Regions from separate parts of the Shewanella sp. 0m-8 genome, predicted to be linked through region 2. Evidence: predicted binding sites of a transcription regulator. Region 2 holds the regulator's gene; each other region holds the start of a gene.
What was found. Region 2 encodes sigma-54, which starts transcription at its own class of promoters, with help from an activator protein. Its sites were predicted from a motif close to GTTGGCACGNNNNTNGNNT; they were not measured.
Positions count from the first base shown of each region.

Region 1: the regulator sigma-54 is predicted to act here: its motif matches at 1,377-1,395, upstream of ACVBIO_RS03075 (FlgO family outer membrane protein).
Region 3: the regulator sigma-54 is predicted to act here: its motif matches at 1,373-1,391, upstream of flhA (flagellar biosynthesis protein FlhA).
Region 4: the regulator sigma-54 is predicted to act here: its motif matches at 1,232-1,250, upstream of ACVBIO_RS09260 (DUF3192 domain-containing protein).

Region 1 covers NZ_JBRIMB010000004.1:50,041-53,193, forward strand. Annotated here, with positions in the region: gene ACVBIO_RS03070 (LPP20 family lipoprotein) at 262-708, opposite strand; gene ACVBIO_RS03075 (FlgO family outer membrane protein) at 709-1,338, opposite strand; gene ACVBIO_RS03080 (flagellar assembly protein FlgT) at 1,714-2,883, shown strand; tRNA gene ACVBIO_RS03085 (tRNA-Arg) at 3,072-3,147, shown strand.
Region 2 covers NZ_JBRIMB010000028.1:44,085-47,237, forward strand. Annotated here, with positions in the region: gene ptsN (PTS IIA-like nitrogen regulatory protein PtsN) at 1-176, opposite strand, end outside; gene hpf (ribosome hibernation promoting factor) at 179-466, opposite strand; gene ACVBIO_RS13780 (RNA polymerase factor sigma-54) at 496-1,959, opposite strand; gene lptB (LPS export ABC transporter ATP-binding protein) at 2,095-2,826, opposite strand; gene lptA (lipopolysaccharide transport periplasmic protein LptA) at 2,823-3,153, opposite strand, start outside.
Region 3 covers NZ_JBRIMB010000004.1:9,103-12,255, reverse strand. Annotated here, with positions in the region: gene fliR (flagellar biosynthetic protein FliR) at 1-78, shown strand, start outside; gene flhB (flagellar biosynthesis protein FlhB) at 144-1,277, shown strand; gene flhA (flagellar biosynthesis protein FlhA) at 1,429-3,153, shown strand, end outside.
Region 4 covers NZ_JBRIMB010000014.1:4,794-7,946, reverse strand. Annotated here, with positions in the region: gene ACVBIO_RS09270 (Zn-ribbon-containing protein) at 1-756, opposite strand, end outside; gene ACVBIO_RS09265 (hypothetical protein) at 756-1,133, opposite strand; gene ACVBIO_RS09260 (DUF3192 domain-containing protein) at 1,270-1,653, shown strand; gene ACVBIO_RS09255 (DUF2789 domain-containing protein) at 1,666-1,896, opposite strand; gene ACVBIO_RS09250 (GNAT family N-acetyltransferase) at 2,075-2,713, shown strand; gene ACVBIO_RS09245 (Mpo1-like protein) at 2,706-3,008, shown strand.

The sequences.
Region 1 (3,153 bases), on a different contig from region 2:
CTGTTTAATTTAATTGAAGGTCACTACGGAGCGCTTCGCTTAAGGAAAAGAAAAACGACGGCATTAATGCCGACCTACGAAAAAAGAAGATTCTAGATTCTAGGTTCTAGGTTCTAGGTTCTAGGTTCTAGGTTCTAGCAAAGCATAAAGATCAAAGCAATTGCATAAATAAAACCAATTCAAGCTTTTGACTTTTCTTGCGCTTTTCCTAGGACCTAGAAGCGAAGCGTCCTCGAAGTGAGCCTGCGAACGCCCTGCCCCTTAAAAATACGTAATTTCTTTCACTCGTTGCGAGCGGTGTTGCTGCTGATATAGTGCCCATACTTGCTCAAAATCTAACTCTAGTTCCGTCACATAATGCTCACCAGCAGGATAACTTTTTACTATTTTAGCACCACGAATAACGCCCGATACAGACGCTTGAATTTCATCACTAGATAACATCCAGTCACTCATCTGGCTACTTGCACTCAATTGTTGACCATAAACCTGCTCTGCAAGTTCACGATACGCCGCAATTTTCGAGGCTTGCATTGCCATTAATACACGCTGAGAATGTTCAGCTGCAGGTTGAGTGTCCAGCGGTGCATAACCGGTTGCGCTCAACTTGGGAAAAGAGCGTGGCGCCTCTGTTTCATACTGCACATAGCGGTCTTGTGCCGAGCATGCACAAAGGGTTAACGCGGCACATAAAAGAACGGCTTTCATCTATTTATCCCCTACTATTTTCACCGATTGCAGCCCGCCTTGGTTATTGCGATAAAGTAACCCATTTTCTGACACTACCTTTTCTGAAACGCGAATATAACCAGGCATCGCAGCGGCATTAACAAAACCTTGCGCCGCCGATACCACACGGTTATTAGTCACATTGACGATTCGGCTATTAATTGCCACCCCTTGGGTCGATAAACTCATCGTCGAAACCACCACATTCTCAACCGGTAAGTCTGAGGACAATTGCTGCCAATCACGACTCATAATAAACTCACCATCAGCAGTGACCTTAAGGGCATCACTGACATTAATATCAACTAAATTGAACTGATGATCATGTAACGCCGCAATCAAACCTTGTTGATATTGCAAAGCAAGCGCATTGGTCGATGTCATATCTGATACCAATACCGGGGTTGCCACCAGCAATGGCTGATTTGGGCGCAAGCTGTCGTTTTGCCGAACCAGTTCATTGGCCATCTGTTGAGACAAATGATTTATCGCAGCGGTATGCGGCAAACCATAACCGTTAGCCATCTGCTGCTCAGCGGGATTATCGCCCTCGGTGCTTGCACAGCCGATAGTCAGCAGTAAAGATAGAAAAATAATGGGCTTATACATGTTTAAACTTCCTATCAGACGTTAATCACTACAACGAGTTGCAGTAATCGTTCCGACCTTATCCGTACGCATAAATGCTATTAAATTCATATCGGCAAAGCAGCCCAAAACTTTATCTATTTTGGCCCTAAACTTCTCAGATCTAGCTCAGTGTCCTCTTCTACACAGCTGTTAATAAAAAATCATCGAGTACTCCTGCTAAAGGATAGCCACAAATCTGCCGATACAGGCACGTTAATTGCTTAACTCATTGCTAAAAGGCAGGTTTGTCAGTTATCCGGCACAAAGCTATGCAAAAAGCTATGTCAAACAAATATGCAGAGTAACTATGCACAATAACCATGCCATCAATTTCTCGAAAACTGGACAGGTAAGATGAAACCAGCGCTATATTCAATCACAGCACTCGTGTGCTTAATGTCATCCGTTGTCACGCTGCCAGCACAAGCCAAGTGGATCACTGCCAGTGGCCAAGCAAAAATTACCGATAACAACGTCACTCAAGCAAGAGAAAACGCCATTCACCAAGCCGTAAGTTATGCCACGTTACAGTCCGGTGCACGCTTTAGTAGCCAACAAACCGTCAGTAACGGCCAATTAATCAATGACACTTTTGCCATGGCACATCAGGCGCAAAGCCAAAATGTTGAACTTATCAGTGAGCGTATTGAAAACAATGAAATCACCGTCAATGTTCGTATCGATATCATTGAACCGCTCAACGACACTTGCCAAAGTAGCCAGCTTAAAGCGGCCATTTTAATCCCCCAGGCATTAATCAAAGACAGAACCCAGCTTAGAGTCGGCAATATTGGTCTGTTCGAGCAAAACCTGTCAGAGCGTTTAGCCTTCACGCTAGAGCAACACTCTAACAGTAGCTTTCCACTGACCCATGCCAATGAGCGTTTAGACATAGACCAAGCTTTAATTGATGTGCGTGGCTATCGCTTACCTAGCTGGTTGAGTGAGATAACAGACAGCCAATATATTCTGCTGCCAGAGATCATCGATATATCAACTGAAGATTTCACCAGTACCCTTGGGCTGTGGGACAACGACCCCATGCGTAATTTTCAAATTCGAGTATCGCTCTTTCATGGTATTAGCGGCGAGAAAGTCTGGAGTCAACAATACAGCCAAGCGGCAGAATGGGAGTTTAAGCGCCAGCAAACGGTTAACTCTAATAGCACCAGTTTCTGGAGTTCTGACTACGGCCAGGTAATTGATCAAATTTTGGCTCAAGTTAGCAATGATTTAGATAACAGCTTAAATTGCCGCCCACTACTCGGTCAGGTGGTATCTAAACAGGCCGATAGGATTATCCTCAACCTAGGCAGACGCCACGGCATTCGAGTCGGTGACACGCTTCAACTAGTATTGCAGCAAAATATGCCCGATAGACTCGATAACATGCGCGCGGTGGCAGGAAAAAGTAAAGCGACCATCACCATAGATCAAGTGACAGAAGAAAGTGCTACAGCGGTATTAGATGGCATCGCCGCATCGCTCAATATTCAAATTAATGACTTGGCGATAAAGCTATAACTGGAGCAGGCTTAAGCCTGCACTAAAATGACTGGCTAACATTACTGGCGTAAATTGCAGGTTAATCACTAAATAAATGGGATTAGCCTGCAAAATGCTCAGCCGCAGAACATTTATTAAGCAACTAAATTTAAAGACTTTTCATCAGCTCTTTTCATCTAGTGTAAAACCAGTATAATCAGCATCGTCTCCCTATAGCTCAACAGGATAGAGCAGTCGCCTCCTAAGCGATCGATCGGGGTTCGAGTCCCTGTGGGGAGACCATATACA
Region 2 (3,153 bases):
CCTATTCCCGTGCTACCCATTTTCTCTCGTGCCAAGAGACTTTCAAAGATCTCTTGTGAAGAAAGGGTTGGGTACTGGACAGCGGCAATGTCACTGATTAACTCCAGTACTTTTTTCTTACTGCCCGGAGTGGCGCAGGTAGTGCACTCCGGCTGCAGGATGGTACTTAGTTCCATCGTTAGTGTTTAGTCAGCTTCTCTTTGTGTTTAATAACCTGACGATCTAGTTTATCGATCAGGGAGTCTATTGCAGCATACATATCTGCATGTTCCGAAATAGCAAATACTTCCCCTTTTTTAAGGTGAATTTTAGCTTCGGCAATCTGCTGCATTTTTTGTACATTCAAAATAACGTGCACATTATTGATCTGATCGAAATGTCGTTCAAGCTTTGTAAATTTCTCTTCTACATAACCGCGTAGTGAATCGGTGATTTCGATGTGATGTCCTGTCAGGTTGATTTGCATTATCGATCCTCCATGTGCCTAATTTTGAGTTATAAACTCTTACGTTGGTTTGAGGGCGGGATCAGCATCGCTTCTCGATATTTTGCAATCGTACGTCTAGCAACTTTAATCCCTTGTTCAGCCAGAAGCTGGGCCATTTTGCTATCGCTTAACGGTTTCCTCTGGTTTTCAGCTGCGACTAATTTCTTAATAAATGCCCTAATTGCTGTCGATGAGCATTCTCCGCCATCGTCGGTACCCACATGGCTTGAGAAGAAATATTTTAGTTCAAAAATGCCCCTTGGGGTGTGCATGTACTTCTGTGTGGTAACACGTGAAATGGTAGATTCATGCATTTCAACAGCTTCGGCAATGTCATTGAGTACCATAGGTTTCATGGCTTCTTCACCGAACTCAAAAAAGCCTTGCTGGAATTTGACGATACAGTTTGTCACTTTCAATAAGGTGTCGTTGCGGCTTTCCAGGCTCTTTATAAACCACTTAGCTTCTTGCAGGTGGCCACGGATAAATTGACCGTCGGCCTGATTCGTTGTGCTACGCGCCATTGATGCGTAATGCTGATTAACATTAATCTTAGGCATATAGTCAGGATTTAGCTCTACCACCCAGCGACCTTTTTTCTTGCTGACAGACACGTCGGGAATGACGTATTCATCTTTACTGCGTGCAATGGCAAGCCCAGGTCTTGGGTTAAGAGTTTGGATCAGTGTGATCGCCTCACGTAAATCATCCTCTTTGAGTTTGGTTTTACGCATTAACTGCCTAAAATCACGCCCCGCAATAAGGTCTAAATAGTCTTTAATCAGTAATCTTGCATTTTCAATGTGCGGTGTATCTGCGGCATATTGTGCTAGCTGGATAAGTAGGCATTCACTTAAGTTGCGGGCGGCAACACCGATAGGATCAAAATGTTGAATTCGTTTTAAAACGGCTTCGACTTCATCGAGTTCAGTTTCAGGATCGCCCATCGCTTCGAGAATTTCGTCACAGCTCTGGGTTAAATAACCTCGTTCATCGATCGCATCAATAATCGCGGTGGCGATAGCAAGATCGTTATCTGAAAATGGGGTGAGGTTCTTTTGCCACTCAAGATGCTCATATAAGCCTTCGCTAGTCTCGCCTTGGAATGGCATGTCATCTTCACGACTTACGCCTGAGCTAGCATTAGAGGAAACGGTGTAGACTTCATCCCAAGTGGTATCCATAGGCAGGTCATCGGGCATGGAATCTTGGGTGAGGGCTTCGGAGGTGTCAACGCTTGCGCTATCTTGGGTGAGTTCACTATTAGAGTCATTTACAGAGTGATCTTCATCGTTGATCATATCGCCATCTGACTGCTCTTCATCTAGCTCCAGTAACGGATTAGAATCTAATGCTTGTTGGATCTCTTGTTGCAGCTCTAAAGAAGACAGTTGTAACAGGCGAATGGCCTGTTGTAACTGGGGAGTCATAGTGAGCTGTTGACCCATTTTGAGCTGGAGTGACGCTTTCATTTTACCGCTATTCCCTACACTGTAGTTAAACGTTAAAGCTCGTTGAACTGGCGAAGGTTGCTCAAAAACTCAACACGTTGATTTTTTTGGAAATAATTCCATATTGAGTTTTTCAGCTTCCATACTGTGAATTAACTATAGCCTGAATTGTTCACCTAAGTACACCGCTCGAACCTGTTGGTTGTCCAAGATTTCGGCAGGTGTACCTTCAGCAATCAGATTTCCGTGGCTTACTATGTAAGCACGCTCACAAACGTCCAAAGTTTCGCGAACATTATGATCGGTGATCAGTACGCCCAGACCGCGACTCTTAAGTTGTTCAATAATTTTTTTAATATCGATAACTGAAATGGGGTCAACACCCGCGAACGGCTCATCTAACAAGATAAACTTTGGATTAGCTGCGAGTGCCCGAGCAATTTCTACCCGGCGGCGTTCGCCTCCAGACAATGCCATACCTTGGCTGTCACGAATGTGAGTGATATGAAACTCTTCGAGTAGATGCTCAAGTTGTTCTTCACGTTGCTCGTTATTGATGTCATGACGAGTCTGTAAGACGGCCATGATGTTGTCACGTACTGACAGCTTTCTAAAAATACTGGCTTCCTGAGGTAGGTAACCGATACCTTTACGGGCGCGTAAATGCATAGGATCGAGCGTAAGATCGTCATCATCAATAAAGATCTTACCCTTATCACTCTGTACTAGGCCAACCACCATGTAGAATGTCGTTGTTTTACCTGCACCGTTTGGGCCAAGCAAACCAACAATCTGACCTGTCTTTACGGTTAAGCTAACATCTTGTACGACGGCACGATTTTTATAGCTCTTAGCAAGATTGACCGCTTTTAAGGTGATTTGGTTCATTGCTGTTCCTGCTTTTTCGCTGGCGATTCTGGTTTCTCTTCCTGATAGGTTTCAGGCTGAATAATGGTGATAACTCTGTCATCGCCCTTGCCAGTACTTTCTGCAATAAGCTGTTGCAAACTGATGTTGTATTTAATGCGGTTACCTGTGACCTGGCTACCGTCTTGCGCTAGGGTGGCTTCGCCGACTAAGGTGAGTGTGCGCGTAGCAAGTTCGTAGCGGATCTCTTTTGCGCTAGCCGTTGCCGGGCGTCCATCATCCATTGTTTGGGTGTAAGTGGCTGGGTTACCAGTCGCCACAAGCGTTTTACCGCTCTTATCTTCTTTT
Region 3 (3,153 bases), on a different contig from region 2:
GATGAAGTGTGGCGTGAAGTTCAGCTACTACTTTGTAATGTACTTGAGCTGCAATGCCGCGCCGATGGTGGGCTGTAATCATGCTTTATGGCGAATGGCTATCAGCAATAGTGTTCACGTTACAAGGTGGAGGGCGGCTATAAATGGCTGAAAACGATAGTAGCCAAGAAAAAACAGAGGAAGCCACCTCCAGAAAGTTGCAACAGGCCAAAGACAAAGGGCAGGTTGCACGCTCAAAAGATCTAGGAACTTCTGCCGTACTGATCGCGGCTTCGGTAGGCTTGTTAATGACTGGCCCCGATATCGCACAGGCGATGCATAACATCATGACGAAGTTATTTACGCAGAGTCGTGACGAGATTTTTGATACCAATCAGATGATGAATGTTTGGGGGATGGTAGGCACTGAACTTGCAGTCCCGTTGATGGGTTTTATTGCGTTTTTAGCCTTAATCGCATTTGCAGGTAATGTCGCCCTTGGTGGCATGTCATTTTCGGTTAAAGCTTTTATGCCCAAGGCCAGCAAAATGAGCCCTATGGCTGGGTTTAAGCGGATGTTTGGCGTGCAAGCCTTGGTTGAACTTACTAAAGGTATTGCTAAGTTCTCTGTGGTCGCCATTACTGCCTATCTATTATTGACCCTCTATTTAGATGATATTTTGATGCTGTCGCAAGATCACTTGCCAGGCAATATTTACCATGCTCTGGACATAGTGGTATGGATATTTATTTTACTTTGCGCATCCACTTTCCTGATCGTCATTATTGATGTGCCATTTCAGATTTGGAATCATGCCAAACAGTTAAAGATGACCAAGCAAGAAGTGAAAGACGAATACAAGGACACCGAAGGAAAGCCAGAGGTGAAAGGACGCATTCGTCAGTTACAACACGAGATGTCTCAAAGGCGGATGATGGGGGAAGTGCCCAATGCCGACGTTATTGTTGTTAACCCTGAGCATTACGCCGTGGCGGTTAAATACGATGCGACACGTTCTACGGCCCCCTTTGTGGTGGCAAAAGGCGTGGATGAAGTGGCGTTTAAAATCAGAGAAATTGCTAGAGAGCACGACGTGGCAATAGTCTCAGCTCCGCCACTGGCACGTGCTATTTTTCATACTACTAAAATTGACCAAGAGATCCCTGAAGGGTTATTCACTGCAGTGGCTCAGGTGCTTGCTTATGTATTCCAATTACGACAATACCAAAAGGGCAAGGGCAGGCGTCCTAATCCTGTTCCAATTAAACAGCCGATCCCAGATGAATTAAAACATTAAAGTCCTTTTTATGCCCAAAAATCAACCACTCGCAACGTCAGATATTCTTTGCTAGTCGCTTTCAGGTTATAGTCGCGACAATTCTTATAAAAATAATTGGTACAGTATTTGCTGTATTGGCGTTAGACGTCAAAGATCGGACTCAGGGTGAATGGAACTTAAAGCAAGTCTAGGCCAATTAAAACAGATAAAGCCTGCGCATTTAAAAGGTATTGGTACGCCGTTATTGGTTTTAGCCGCTCTGGCTATGATCATTTTACCTATGCCCGCGTTCCTGCTCGATATCCTTTTTACCTTCAATATCGCACTGGCACTCGTGGTACTCCTCGTTGCCATTTACAGCGACAGACCGCTAGATTTTGCTGCATTCCCTACCGTTTTGCTGGTGGCAACCCTACTCAGGCTTGCACTGAACGTTGCCTCAACGCGTGTGGTCCTGCTTGAAGGCCATAATGGTGGTGACGCGGCAGGTAAGGTGATTGAGGCCTTTGGCTCTGTGGTGATTGGTGGCAACTATGCCGTTGGTCTAGTCGTGTTTTTAATCCTTATTATTATCAACTTTGCCGTTGTGACAAAAGGCGCGGGGCGAATATCTGAGGTAAGTGCTCGCTTTACCCTAGACGCCATGCCAGGTAAGCAGATGGCGATTGATGCCGACTTAAACGCTGGCTTATTAACGCAAGAAGAAGCGCGTTCTCGCCGCGCTGAAGTGACCCGTGAAGCCGACTTTTACGGTGCCATGGACGGTGCGTCAAAATTTGTAAAAGGTGATGCGGTCGCCGGTATATTAATTCTTGTGATTAACATTGTGGGCGGTTTTATTATTGGTATCGCTCAGCATGATTTATCTTTCTCTGCGGCAGTTGAAATTTATACCCTATTAACGATTGGTGATGGCCTAGTGGCGCAGATCCCCGGTCTACTCTTATCTATTGCCGCGGCTTTGATGGTAACGCGTCAAAATGAATCCGGTGATATGGGCGAAATGGTTATGGGGCAGATGTTTGACAGTCCCAAGGCGCTAGCCATCGCTTCAGGCGTGATGTTCGTGATGGGCATTGTGCCAGGTATGCCACATTTGGTGTTCTTATCATGTGCAGCGGCAGCTGGCGCGGGCGCTTACTTCATTAAGAAAAAACAACAAACAGACCGAGAGCGCGCACTGGAGCTGGCAAAAACAGGTCCTGTTGAGCCTCGCGACTCGCAGCCAAAAGAGCTGAGTTGGGATGATGTACAGCATGTTGACACCATTGGCCTAGAAGTGGGTTACCGCTTAATTCCATTAGTGGATAAAGGTCAGGGCGGCGAGCTGCTTGGACGCATTAAAGGCGTGCGTAAGAAGCTCTCACAAGAGCTAGGCTTCCTGGTGCCAGCCGTTCACATTCGCGATAACCTCGATTTATCCCCCAATGCTTACCGGATCTCATTAATGGGCGTGGCATCGGGTGAAGCTGAAATTCGTCATGACTGTGAGCTAGCGATTAATCCTGGGCAAGTATATGGCAAGCTAGATGGTATCGAAACGAAAGACCCCGCTTTTGGTCTGGATGCGGTGTGGATCGCTCCCGAAATGCGTGAGCACGCACAAACCTTAGGTTACACGGTAGTCGACGCCTCAACGGTAGTGGCCACTCACATCAGCCAACTATTATCGAATAACGCCGCCAAACTGCTTGGCTATGAAGAAGTTCAGCAACTACTTGAAATGCTTGGTAAGCATTCGCCTAAGTTGGTTGATGGCTTTATTCCAGATGTGATGCCACTGGGCAGCGTCGTTAAAGTGATGCAGAACTTGCTCAATGAAGGTGTGTCTATTCGTGACATGAAGACCATCGTACAGACGTTACTTGAATATGGACCAAAGAGCAGCGACACC
Region 4 (3,153 bases), on a different contig from region 2:
GATATTAGACACGATGCGGCAGGTCTCGCAGCGAAAATGAAACATATCTAATAATGGCTCATCGAGTAACCAGTCTTTGCTACCACACTTAGGGCAGGGGCGCTGCTTTTCAACGGCAAGGCTTTCACCGCCAACGCGGTACAAGTAATAATAAGTTGGAATTTGGGTTAGGTATTCAACTCTGCCCCGTAGATCCCAGCCACGTCTAAAGAGGTCACTTTGGTGGCTAGTTAACTCTTCAAGCGCTGCAAACTCAGCCTTGGTTGCAGCAGCCATTTGCAGCTCATCACAGGCTTGCCATTCAGTTTGCCAACGGATCAGGCGTTTATGGTCGCCATTGGCTGTCGCTGGGATTTGATATAACGGGATAGGCTGCAGGGTATCGCCGTTTCGAAGCGGTGAGCACATATGCACATAACTGGTATATAACAGCTGCCAGCTAGGAGTCTCTTGACTTGAGACCTCAGAATTAATGTCCTGGCCGATATACTTCTCTCGTGGGGCTAATAGCTTGGCTTCGGTCAGTTCACTGAGTGCTGTTTCAACCCATGGGCTGTTGAAGCGCTTAGATAAGCTACTTTTCTCTGGCGTTAGCAGCCTGACTTTAAATTCGCCATCGTTAAAGGCGACGGCAAATTCACGGCCTAAAATTTGCCCATTAGCGCGATACGCTTCAAGTAAGCCATTAATCGCTTTTTCTGCGGCTGTGATTGTAGTGTTATCAAAGCATTCAAATCGTAACTCAATCACATGCATTAGATATTGTTTCCTTCACTGGTATTTTGGTGTGTTTTAACTTCACTAAGTTGCTGCTTTAGTTCGCTATACTGCTGTTTTAGAACACTGAACTCACCTTTTAACAGGCTAAAATCTTGCTCAAGTTGAGTGATTTTATTTGCTTGCTCTGAGTGACTTAATGCGGCGTTGTCATCGCTTACCTTTGCAGTGGATATCAGCGCCGACAAGGCTTTTTTGTCTTCAGTACTCATGGATTTAAACTGTTGCAACCCTTGGATCAATATAGGCATTGCTATGCTATTGCCGAGTTTAGTCTTTATGAGTGCCAGTGTTGCGGCTTTGCCTTCATCATCGAGCCTTTTGGCGGCAGCTAGTACTTGTTCTATTGGACTCATGGTTCGTCAAATTCCTTACTCGTTAGCATTTTCGTTAATCTATTAGCGAAGCTAAAACGATGAAATTAATAAAGTATTGTTAAAACAGTAACTTAGTGTTTGGCATGTTAATTGCTTTTTAAATAAAATTAAAACAATGTTAATACAGGAAGTTAAAGTGAAAAATAATTTATTAGGTTTAGTGTTTTTTGGGATTGCAAGCTTAGGGCTAACTGGCTGCGTGGTCAACGTTGGTGATGGCGGATCAGAGAATGGTTCATGGGAAAAGGTTCAGGATAAAAACCGCGACAATTTGTCAAAAATCTCTCTTGGTATGTCTAAGAACCAAGTAACGACGCTAATGGGAACGGCTGATTTTAATGAAGCATACATTCAGCAAGATAAAGAGGTATACGTGCTTTTTTATCGAACTCAACGCACCCATGGTGATGGCAAGACTACAAAGGATGAATGTACACCTGTGGTGATCAGTAATAATGCGGTAGTAGGCTGGGGAGAAATGGCCTACAGCAAAATTTAGATCGCAATAGGCTTATTTTCTTAAAAGGGTGTCCAGCTGGTCGATTATTTCAGTCCACTGGGCATCTTCATTAAACGATTCAACTAAAAAATGTTTCTGTGAAGCTGTCCAAAACGGCGCTTCATGTAGCCGTACGTCAGCTGCTAATCCATGTTCAGCAATGAACTTTTCAATGGCTTCTTCATGACTTTCTAAACCCATTTGTAAAAAGAGCTGGGTGAGATCTTGTGGGGTGGTATCCATAACATATTTTACCTTGCGTTAATGATTTCTCGCTTTATCTCAGTATGGACGATAAAGCGATTTATCGGCAAAACCGTCACTCATTTTTTGACATTGCGCTTTGGAATTGATTATTAATTGCACTTTTCTAAGGGCTTGCTACATTGGAGTTGTGTGATGGAGAACAAGGAAAATAACAATGGAAAATCAAACCATGGAAGAATGCCGCGCAGTTTACTTAACCGCTGAAGATTTACGCATTGCAGCCTCTATTCTATATAACGCCTATCATGATGACCCTTTCTTTTTAGAAGCTTTATTTAATGGCGATAAAGCGCAGTACGAACAAAAACTTCGAGGTGCGATTCGAGAAGAACTTAATGAGATCTGGCAGCAAGAACAGGCACTAATTGGTATGTTTGCTGGAGAAAGATTGGTAGGTGTTGCTTGTATCATGACTCAGCAAATACCGTTAGGTGAGGCGCGTTATTGGCATTGGCGTTTAAAAATGCTGTTAAGTACGGGCTGGCAATCGACTCAGGCACTTATTCATAAAGAAAATCAAATAATCGATAATTTGCCGAGTAATCAATGTGGCATTTTGCAATTTATTGCGATAGCAAATAACGAGCAAGGCAAAGGCTATGGCAGCTTACTGGTAAAAGCTGTTCAAAGTTGGTGTGATGAACAGCCGCATCTTGATGGCGTGGGTGTTTTTGCCAGCACGGCATCTCATATTGGTTTGTTTGCTGCACATGGCTTTGAAAGTCTAGAGCAGTCAGCGATTGGAAAAGTAAGCGGAGAACTACTGTTTTATCGAGGGCTGAACAATGAGTAAGCGCTTTGAGTCTTTTTGGGAGTTTTATCCTTTTTACTTGTCTCAACATCAGCATCAAACCTGTCGAGCTTTGCATTATGTAGGTAGTAGCCTAGTTATCTTAACGATGATTTATGCCTTATTGAGTGGTCAATGGTGGATGTTATGGCTGTTACCTGTAATTGGCTATGGCTTTGCTTGGATAGGCCATTTTATTTTTGAAAAAAATCGTCCCGCAACATTTGAGTATCCCTTATACAGTTTTTTAGCTGATTGGGTAATGCTATTTAGGGCGTTAACTCATAAAAATCAGTAAGAAACTCGCTTTGAGATAGGATTCTTGTAAGAGATCTCTCACGCAATTGTGGGATATCAGTAAAGTCTCATAGAGATACGAGTCTTTATTTGTTATCAAGCTGTTGTTTTTAAAGGTTTTTCGGGTTTATTTTGTTGTTAGTGTT